3 regions of the Faecalibacterium butyricigenerans genome follow, and region 1 is predicted to be linked to each of the others. Evidence: predicted binding sites of a transcription regulator. Region 1 holds the regulator's gene; each other region holds the start of a gene.

Region 1 (3,279 bases):
TAATGTAAAAAAACAACTGCTTGCACGGACGCCTCTGCAAAGCATCCGTTGTATACAAATATGATACCAAAGGCAAGAAGAAAAAGAAAGATGCAAATTGTAGGGATAGCGGCGGAAAACGAACAAATATTGCGCTTATTTTTTGCACGGTTTTGACGTCATTGCCATAATGAATAAACTTGAGGCCAAAAACTGTGCAACTTGTATACTTCAACGATTTGCATAGAAAACTGGGATGCAACAGGGAAAGAATGGCCGGATTTGCAAGAATTTTGTAACCAAGTCATATTTTGCCGAATGGACGTTGTATACATCAAAAGCGACGATGACAGAAACTTCCGGCCATGAACTGATATATCAATAGCGCAAAAAACGTGCGAATCGGGCCTTGGCTGATATATCACGGATGAAGAAAAGATACAAAAAATGCCGCCCGGCGTGCGGACGGCATGAAATCAGGGAAAACGATCATCGGCGGGCGGCATAGAAAGCGCGGCGCTCCCGGAAATAGCACTGGGGGCACATGCTGACGTACTGAACGTCGTTCTGAAGGTCGATGGCCACCTGCTCGCCCTCAAAGACGAAGCGGCCGTTGACCTTGCGGCAGTTGCAGGTGGCCTTGCGGCCGCAGGCGCAGATGGTCTTCATCTCCTCGATGGTGTGGGCCAGCTCCAGCAGACGGGTGGAGCCGGGGAAGCCCTTGAGGGAGAAGTCGGAGCGCAGGCCGTAGCAGATGACCGGGATGTTCAGATCCACCGTCACCATGAACAGCTGCTCGGCCTGTGCGGCGGTAAAGAACTGGCTCTCGTCGCAGAGCACACAGGCCAGAGGCTTGCCCTCGCTGCTGGCGGCCCGGACGGCCTCCACGAGGTCCATATCCGGCGGCACCAGCAGGTCGGCGGGGCGGCGGACGCCCAGACGGCTCACGAGGTCGCCGCTGCCCTTGGTGTCCACCTTCGGTTTGAGGATGAACACCCGCATCCCCTGCTCCTCATAGTTGTGGGCCACCTGCATCAGCGCGGTGCTCTTGCCGCTGTTCATTGCGCCGTAACGGAAATAAAGCTTTGCCATGTCGAAAAAATCTCCTCATGAAAGGACCCTCCCAGCCAGAGCCTGACGGAGAGGGTCGGCATTTTGCAGTAAGATGGCTCAGTCCTGATTGCGCAGCCGGTAGCCGAGGCTCATCAGGCTGTCGCCGAGATGGACGTTCTCCACGACGACATCGGGGTAGGACACTGACAGGTCGTAGTGGGAGAAGTTCCAGAAGCCCTGGATCCCCAGCGCCACCAGACGGCCACTGATCTCCTCTGCGCCGCTGCGGGGCAGACAGAGGACGGCCACCTCGGGGTGATGCTCGGCGCAGAACGTCTCCAGCTCATCGATGTGGAGGATCTGGATGCCGTTGATCTCCTTGCCAACCTCGTCGGGGGCGTTGTCGAAGGCGGCGATGAGCTTATAGCCGTTGGTGTCGGTGGTGATAAAGCGGCTCACGGCCTTGCCCAGACGGCCGCAGCCGATGAGGATGGTGGTCAGACGGTCACCGTTGCCGAAGAGCAGGTCCTCAAGGATGTTCAGCAGGTTCTCTACCGAATAGCCGATGCCTTGACGGCCATTCACATCGCCGATGCAGTTGAAGTCCTGCCGCACCTGCGAGGCGGTGGTGCCCATCTGGGCGGCCAGCTCGCGGGACGAGATGCTGGTGATGCCGTCGTTTTTCAGGGTGCGCAGGTAGCGATAGTATTTGGGCAGGCGCTTGATGACGGGCAGGGAAGCTTTGCCGGGAGTATTCATAGGGAGTTCTCCTTTCTTTTTGTCCGCAGGATCGCCGGGGGAGAGGTGCGCAGCGGCAGGGCGCTCCGGCAAGGAATAAATGTGTACTTTTTCGTACAATAATGATACTTATTTGACAATCTTATCTCTAGTATAAAGTATACATCGGGAAGCGAGAATGTCAAATCCTTTGGCGCAATTTTTTGCAAAAGCAAAGAAATCTTTGCCGAAGCATAACCGACAGGAATGCCGGACAAGCTGAAATGAAGCAAAAAGGAGGGCGCAGAGAATGGCACAGGAAGAGAAAAATATCCCCGTGGAGCAGCAGCGATTGGAAAAAGAGCAGATCGAGGACATGGGCAGCATCTACCGCACCCGGGGCGCTCACGCCATCCACTGTCTGACTGTCATCGGGCAGGTGGAGGGCCATGTGGAAGCTCCGCAGGGCCAGAAGACCACCAAGTATGAGCACGTCATCCCCCAGCTGGTGGCTGTGCAGGAAGACCCTGCCATCGAGGGGCTGCTGGTGCTGCTCAACACCGTGGGCGGAGATGTGGAGGCAGGGCTTGCGCTGGCCGAACTCATCGCCAGCATCTCGAAGCCCAGTGCGGCGGTGGTGCTGGGCGGAGGCCACTCCATCGGCATCCCGCTGGCCGTCAGCGCCCAGCGGAGTTTCATCGTGCCCACCGCCACCATGACGGTCCACCCCGTCCGCCACTCGGGGATGATCTTGGGCGTGCCCCAGACCATGCGCTGGTTCGAGCAGATGCAGGAGCGGATCACCGGCTTCGTCGCGGCCCACAGCGGCATCTCGGAAAAGCGGTACACCGAGCTGATGATGCGCACCGGCGAGCTGGTCATGGATGTGGGTACCGTGCTGGACGGCCGGAAAGCCGTGCGGGAAAAGCTCATCGACGAGCTGGGCGGGCTGTCGGATGCGCTGGCGTGGCTCTACCGAGAAATCGAGGGGAAATAAATTGCCATTTGACTTTTCCCGTGGTACAATGAAAGAATCGAATAGTATCGGGATTCTTCCATCGTCACCGACAGAGCCGCCTCGGGCGCGCCCTGCTTCTATATATAGGATAAGGAACGGGTTTTAGGGATCATGGCAAAAAGAAAACGCAGAACTTCCGCGCGGGGCAGCGCCTCGCGCCGCAAAAAACGGTCGCAGGACCGGATGCCAGCGGGGCTTGTCACCCTGTTCGCAGGGCTGGTGCTTATGGCGCTGGCCTTCGTGCCGGGCAGCTCGGCATGGCGCACGATGCACGATGTTCTGTTCGGCCTGTTCGGCTGTGGAAGCTTTGTGGTGGGGGCGGCGCTGTGCTATCTGGCCATCCTCTACACCCGGGGCGAAGATCTCCTGCCCCACATCGCCAAGCTTATGCTGGGCCTCATCTTCGCCAGCGGTACGGTCATCGTCTTTTCGGACATCTCCGCCGACCAGACCGCCGCGCAGATGACCGCCGCCTGCTATCAGAATGGGATGAGTGCATGGCTCTCGGGCGG
Region 2 (3,279 bases), on a different contig from region 1:
GCACAGGCTATGTCGGCCTGTCCATCGCCACCCTGCTGAGCCAGCACCACCATGTTACCGCTGTGGACATCGTGCCGGAGAAAGTGGAGCAGATCAACCACAAAAAGTCTCCCATTCAGGATGACTACATTGAACGATACCTTGCGGAAAAGGATCTCGACCTGACCGCTACGCTGGACGGGGAAGCGGCCTACCGGGACGCGGACTTCGTGGTCATTGCCGCCCCGACCAACTACGACAGCCGGAAGAACTTCTTCGATACCTCTGCGGTGGAGGCGGTCATCCAGCTGGTGATGAAGGCGAACCCCGAGGCCATCATGGTCATCAAGTCCACCATCCCGGTGGGCTTCACGGCTTCGGTTCGGGAAAAATATCAGTGCAGGAACATCATCTTCAGCCCGGAGTTTCTGCGGGAGTCCAAAGCGCTGTATGACAATCTCTACCCCAGCCGCATCATCGTGGGTACGGATATGCAGGACGACCGCCTTGTGGAGGCGGCCCACACCTTCGCCCATCTGCTGCAGGAGGGGGCCATCAAGAAAGATGTCGAGACCCTCTTCATGGGCTTCACGGAGGCAGAGGCCGTCAAACTGTTTGCAAACACATATCTGGCGCTCCGCGTCTCCTTCTTCAACGAGCTGGACACCTATGCCGAGATGAAGGGCCTTGACACCCAGAAGATCATCGAGGGCGTCTGCCTCGATCCCCGCATCGGCACACATTATAATAACCCCAGCTTCGGCTACGGCGGCTACTGCCTGCCCAAGGACACAAAGCAGCTTCTTGCCAACTACGCCGACGTGCCCGAGAACCTCATCGAGGCCATCGTGGAGTCCAACCGCACTCGCAAGGACTTTATCGCCGACCGGGTGCTTCAGATGGCGGGCTACTACAGCTATGGGGAGGAGAACGAGTACGACGCAAGGGAGGAGAAGCCCTGCGTCATCGGCGTCTACCGCCTGACCATGAAGGCGAACTCCGACAACTTCCGTCAGTCCTCCATTCAGGGCGTCATGAAGCGGATCAAGGCCAAGGGCGCGACCGTCATCATCTACGAGCCGACGCTGGAGAATGGCACGACCTTCTTTGGCAGTGAGGTGGTAAACGACCTTGAGGCGTTCAAAAAGCGGAGTCAGGCCATCATTGCCAACCGCTATGACAGCTGCCTCGATGATGTACAGGAGAAGGTCTACACCCGCGACCTGTTCCGGAGAGACTGAGCCTCGCAGCCCGGCTTTGTCGGGCGGACGCGGGATGGAAAGGCTGCTCTTTGTCAAGCCACTGTCAAAATAGACACAATTCCAGAATATCCCGGGAAAAGTTTGTTAATAAATTATCCATCCGCCGTCCTTGCAATACACACACATTTTGTTTATAATAGTGTCATAGGGGTCAAGGCCCCGAGAGTGAGCGAAATTCGATTCCGAAGAATGAATTGAGAGGAGAATAATCACTATGGGTTTAGGTAAAAAGACGATCGACGATCAGAACTACTGCGGCAAGAAGGTCCTTGTCCGCTGCGATTTCAACGTCCCCATGAAGGACGGCGTCATCACCAACGAGAACCGTATCAATGCGGCTCTGCCCACCATCCAGAAGCTGGTCAATGACGGCGCAAAGGTCATCCTGTGCAGCCATCTGGGCAAGCCGAAGAACGGCCCCGAGGCAAAGTTCAGCCTCGCACCCGTTGCTGTGGCTCTGAGCGCAAAGCTGGGCAAGACCGTCGTGTTTGCTGACGACGACAACGTCGTGGGCGAGAATGCAAAGGCTGCTGTCGCTGCCATGAACAACGGCGACGTCGTCCTGCTGCAGAACACCCGTTTCCGCAAGGAAGAGACCAAGAACATCCCCGAGTTCTCTCAGGAGCTGGCTTCTCTGGCCGACGCTTATGTTGACGATGCATTCGGCAGCTGCCATCGTGCACACTGCTCCACCGCAGGCGTCACCGACTACATCAAGGACACCGCTGTCGGCTACCTGATGGAGAAGGAGATCAAGTACCTCGGCAACGCCGTGAACGATCCCGTCCGTCCCTTCACCGCCATTCTGGGCGGCGCAAAGGTCGCTGACAAGCTGAATGTCATCTCCAACCTGCTGGAGAAGGTCGATACTCTCATCATCGGCGGCGGCATGGCCTATACCTTCATCAAGGCACAGGGCTATGAGGTCGGCAAGAGCCTGTGCGACGACTCCAAGCTGGACTACTGCAAGGAGATGATGGCAAAGGCTCAGGAGAAGGGCGTCAAGCTGCTCCTGCCCGTCGATACTGCCTGTGTCGAGAACTTCCCTGACCCCATCGACGCTCCCGTCGAGACCACCGTTGTCCCTGTCACCGCCATCCCGGCTGACATGGAGGGCTGCGACATCGGCCCCGAGACCATGAAGCTGTTTGCCGATGCGGTCAAGGCTTCCAAGACCGTCGTCTGGAACGGCCCCATGGGCGTCTTCGAGAACCCGACTCTGGCAGCCGGCACTCTGGCGGTGGCCAAGGCAATGGCTGAGAGCGACGCTACCACCGTCATCGGCGGCGGCGACAGCGCAGCAGCTGTCCAGCAGATGGGTCTGGGCGATAAGATGACCCACATCTCCACCGGCGGCGGCGCTTCTCTGGAGTATCTGGAGGGCAAGGAGCTGCCCGGCATCGCAGTCATCCAGAACGCATAATTCCGGCATCATAAATGGGTGCGGCGGCTGTTTCGCCGCCGCACCTTTCCGTTTTTATCAATAAGAAGGTAAGGAGAACATATCATGGATAAGGCAAAGCGCAAGGCTATCATTGCTGGCAACTGGAAGATGAACAAGACCGCCTCCGAGGCTGCTGTTCTGGTGGACGAGCTGATCCCCGCCGTCAAGGACGCATCCTGCGAGGTCGTCATCTGCACTCCCTACACCGATCTGGTCACGGCTGTGGCAAAGACCAAGGGCACCAACATCCATGTTGGTGCTGAGAACGTCCACTTCGAGAAGTCCGGTGCCTTCACCGGCGAGATCAGCGCAGATATGCTGGTGGATCTGGGCGTCGAGTACGTCATCGTCGGCCACTCCGAGCGCCGCCAGTACTTCGCCGAGACCGATCAGACCGTCAACAAGCGCGCTCTGGCCGCTCTGAACGCCGGCCTGAAGGTCATCATCTGTGTGGGCGAGAGCCTGCAGCAGCGTGAGGAGGGCGTCACCGAGGAGCTGGTCCGGATGCAGACCAAGATCGCCCTGCGTGATGTCACCGCCGAGCAAATGGCAAATGTCGTCATCGCCTATGAGCCGATCTGGGCCATCGGCACC
Region 3 (3,279 bases), on a different contig from region 1:
CAGGCCAGCCTTCAGGGAAGCCTGACGGGCGACGTTCTGGCCCAGACCAGCCTGAATGACGCAGCCCATGTAAACATGATCGACCTGCTCAGGCTTCACGTTTGCACGGTTCAGAGCTTCCTTGATGACGATGGAGCCAAGCTCAGCAGCAGGGACGTTTGCCAGAGTGCCGCCAAACTTACCAATAGCGGTACGGCAGGCAGATGCGATAACAATTTTTTTCATGTTAATAGCCTCCTGAAATGTGTATATTTACGGGGTTTTCGTAAAACGATCTATCAAAAGGCCCGAGAGCCTTTCTGCATGATAAAAGGGATCAGATGGTCTTTCCTTCCGCCTGAAGCTGCTCCACTTTCGCGTGGATGGCCGCTTCTACGTTGGGCGTCACGAACTTGGAGATGTTGCTGCCGTAGCGGGCAGCCTCCTTGACGATGGTGGAGGAAAGGTAGCTCCACTTGATGCTGGTGGCGAGGAACATGGTCTCGATGCCGGGCATCAGTGCGTGGTTGGTCTGCGCCAGCTGGATCTCGTTTTCGAAATCCGTCACGGCCCGCAGGCCCCGCACCATCACCGAGGCGTGGCGCTTCTTGGCGAACTCCACGGTCAGGCCGTCAAAGCCCTCCACCGTCACGTTCGGGATGTCCTTGCAGCACTCCTGCAGCAGCGCCACCCGCTCCTCTACGGTGAACAGGGGGTTCTTCGCGCTGTTGATGAGCACTGCCACGATGAGGTGGTCGTTGATCTTTGCTGCCCGCTTGATGATGTCGAGATGTCCTCTCGTGACCGGGTCGAAGGACCCGGGGTAAACTGCTGTTGCCATCGGTATGGTCTCCTTTATCGCCGCGCTTTGGAAAAGCGCAATTTGGTGTTGCCATGATAGCACTTTTCAGTTCCCGCTTCAAGTATCGAGGCATACGCCCCTCGCAACATCGTTAATTTTTAGTCAATTAACGTCGCACTGGGGCGCTTTGTCTTGGTACACATTAAGTAAACCATATTGTCAAAATTTTATCAAGTCTTTTTTCGAAAAAATTTGTTTTTGTCGTACCAAATTATCCCCACAAATTGCTAAGATTTTTAGTCATCTTGTCCGTAGGGCTATTTTTTACGAAAGGGGGCTTGATTCTGCTCTTTGTTAATGTTATAACTAAGTTGAGCAAGTCTGCCTCTGCCGGAGGCATCCGTCCTGCTGTTTCCAAGGATACCGCCGGGATGTGATAAGCCGGTGTCAAAACTGGAAACGAACGGTAAATTTCCGGCAAAGATCTTTGTTCCGCAGGAATGTAAATGGTAAATTTACAATTCTTTTATGTTATTATAGGAGAGGATGGTTTATAATGGATTTTAAGGAAATGTACGCGCAGAAAAAGATGACCGCCGAGCAGGCTGCCGCGCTGGTCAAGAGCGGCGACTGGGTGGACTACGGCTGGTGTGTCAACACCCCTGTGGCCGTGGACGCCGCCCTTGCAAAGCGCCTGCCGGAGCTGGAGAATGTCAACTTCCGCGGCGGCATCCTGATGTGGGTGCCCGAGATCTTCCAGATCGACGACCCTGCTGCCCACATGACTTGGAACAGCTGGCATATGGGCGGCATCGAGCGCAAGGCCATCGCACAGGGCTTTTCGTTCTACTCCCCCATCCGGTATTCTGAGCTTCCCCGCTATTACCGCGAAAGCCCCGACCCGCTGGATGTCGCCGTCTTTCAGGTAACGCCGATGGACGAGCACGGCTACTTCAACTTCGGCCCCAGCGCTTCTCATCTGGGCGCTGTCTGCGAGAAGGCCAAGAAGATCGTCGTCGAAGTCAACACCAATATGCCCCGCTGCCTCGGCGGCATGGAGAACTGCGTCCACATCTCCCGGGTCACCGGCATCGTGGAGGGCAGCAACCCGCCCATTGGCCAGATGGCCGCTGCCGGCCCCGCTTCTGAGGTCGATCTGAAGGTCGCAAATCTCGTCGTGCCCCAGATCCCCAATGGTGCCTGCCTGCAGCTGGGCATCGGCGGTATGCCCAACGCCATCGGCAGCCTCATCGCACAGAGCGACCTGAAGGACCTCGGCGTCCACACGGAGATGTACGTCGATGCCTTTGTGGACATCGCCAAGGCCGGCAAGATCACCGGCGCACACAAGCAGCTGGACAAGGGCCGTCAGGTCTACGCCTTCGGTGCCGGCACCCAGAAGATGTACGACTACCTCAACAACAACCCCGAGTGTATGTCCGCCCCCGTCGATTACACCAACGACATCCGCAGCATCTCCGCACTGGACAACTTCATCTCCATCAACAATGCGGTGGACATCGACCTGTTTGGTCAGGTGAACGCGGAGAGCGCCGGTATCAAGCACATCTCCGGTGCAGGCGGCCAGCTGGACTTCGTGCTGGGTGCCTACCTCTCCAAGGGCGGCAAGAGCTTCATCTGCCTGTCCTCCACCTTCTTTAATAAAAAGACCGGCCAGCTGGAGAGCCGCATCCGTCCCACGCTGGAAAATGGCAGCATCATCACCGACACCCGCGCCAACCTGCATTATCTCTGCACCGAGTACGGCTGCGTCAACCTCAAGGGCCTGACCACTTGGGAGAAGGCTGAGGCCCTCATCAACGTGGCACACCCCGACTTCCGTGAGCAGCTCATCAAAGAGGCCGAGAAGATGCACATCTGGCGCCGCAGCAACAAAATCTAAACATCGCCGTATCGGCTCCTGCCGTCTGCGGCAGGAATGGAGTCTCACATGATGGACAAAAAACCGCACATCAAGCCCTACATCTACGGAATGTTGGCGGGCTTTGGTGCGATAAGCCTGAGCATCCTCTTTTTCTTCTTCATCTACCGCTTCGACGGCTTCGGCGACGCCGTCTCCACCATGACCGGCATCCTGATGCCCTTCATCTATGGTGCGGTCATCGCCTACCTGCTCAAGCCGGTGTGCAACACCATCGAGAACTTTCTGCACCGCATCTTCCCCCAGAAGATGCACGGTCTGGCCAATATGCTGGCCATCGCGGCCACCCTGCTCTTCGGCATTCTGGTGGTCTACGCGCTGGTGATGATGGTGGTGCCGCAGGTCATCTCCAGCGTCACCTCCCTCTACTACACGGCCCAGACCAGCATCACCCGCTTCATGCGGTGGATCAACACGCAGGACGTCTTTCTGGACAATGCGACCCTGATGGGCTACTTCAACGACGCTTACGATGCCATCACGAGCAATCTGGCCTCTCTGCGCACCACCCTGCTGCCCTCCCTCCAGAACCTGCAGGGCATCCTGAGCAGCGTAG

Evidence for each region. Region 1 encodes Rex, which represses fermentation and respiration genes when NADH is low (regulators of the CRP and FNR family bind a similar motif). Its sites were predicted from a motif close to ATTGTTAANNNNTTAACAAT; they were not measured.
Region 2: the regulator Rex is predicted to act here: its motif matches at 1,322-1,341, upstream of LKD23_RS00410 (phosphoglycerate kinase).
Region 3: the regulator Rex is predicted to act here: its motif matches at 1,132-1,151, upstream of LKD23_RS10525 (butyryl-CoA:acetate CoA-transferase).

The regions. Positions count from the first base shown of each region.
Region 1 covers NZ_JAJEQL010000011.1:43,901-47,179, forward strand. The annotation lists gene LKD23_RS06150 (thymidine kinase) at 469-1,071, opposite strand; gene LKD23_RS06155 (redox-sensing transcriptional repressor Rex) at 1,150-1,791, opposite strand; gene LKD23_RS06160 (ClpP family protease) at 2,060-2,746, shown strand; gene LKD23_RS06165 (DNA translocase FtsK) at 2,879-3,279, shown strand, end outside.
Region 2 covers NZ_JAJEQL010000001.1:84,388-87,666, reverse strand. The annotation lists gene LKD23_RS00415 (nucleotide sugar dehydrogenase) at 1-1,220, shown strand, start outside; gene LKD23_RS00410 (phosphoglycerate kinase) at 1,456-2,664, shown strand; gene tpiA (triose-phosphate isomerase) at 2,749-3,279, shown strand, end outside.
Region 3 covers NZ_JAJEQL010000032.1:6,772-10,050, forward strand. The annotation lists gene LKD23_RS10515 (acetyl-CoA C-acetyltransferase) at 1-225, opposite strand, end outside; gene coaD (pantetheine-phosphate adenylyltransferase) at 317-820, opposite strand; gene LKD23_RS10525 (butyryl-CoA:acetate CoA-transferase) at 1,338-2,684, shown strand; gene LKD23_RS10530 (AI-2E family transporter) at 2,733-3,279, shown strand, end outside.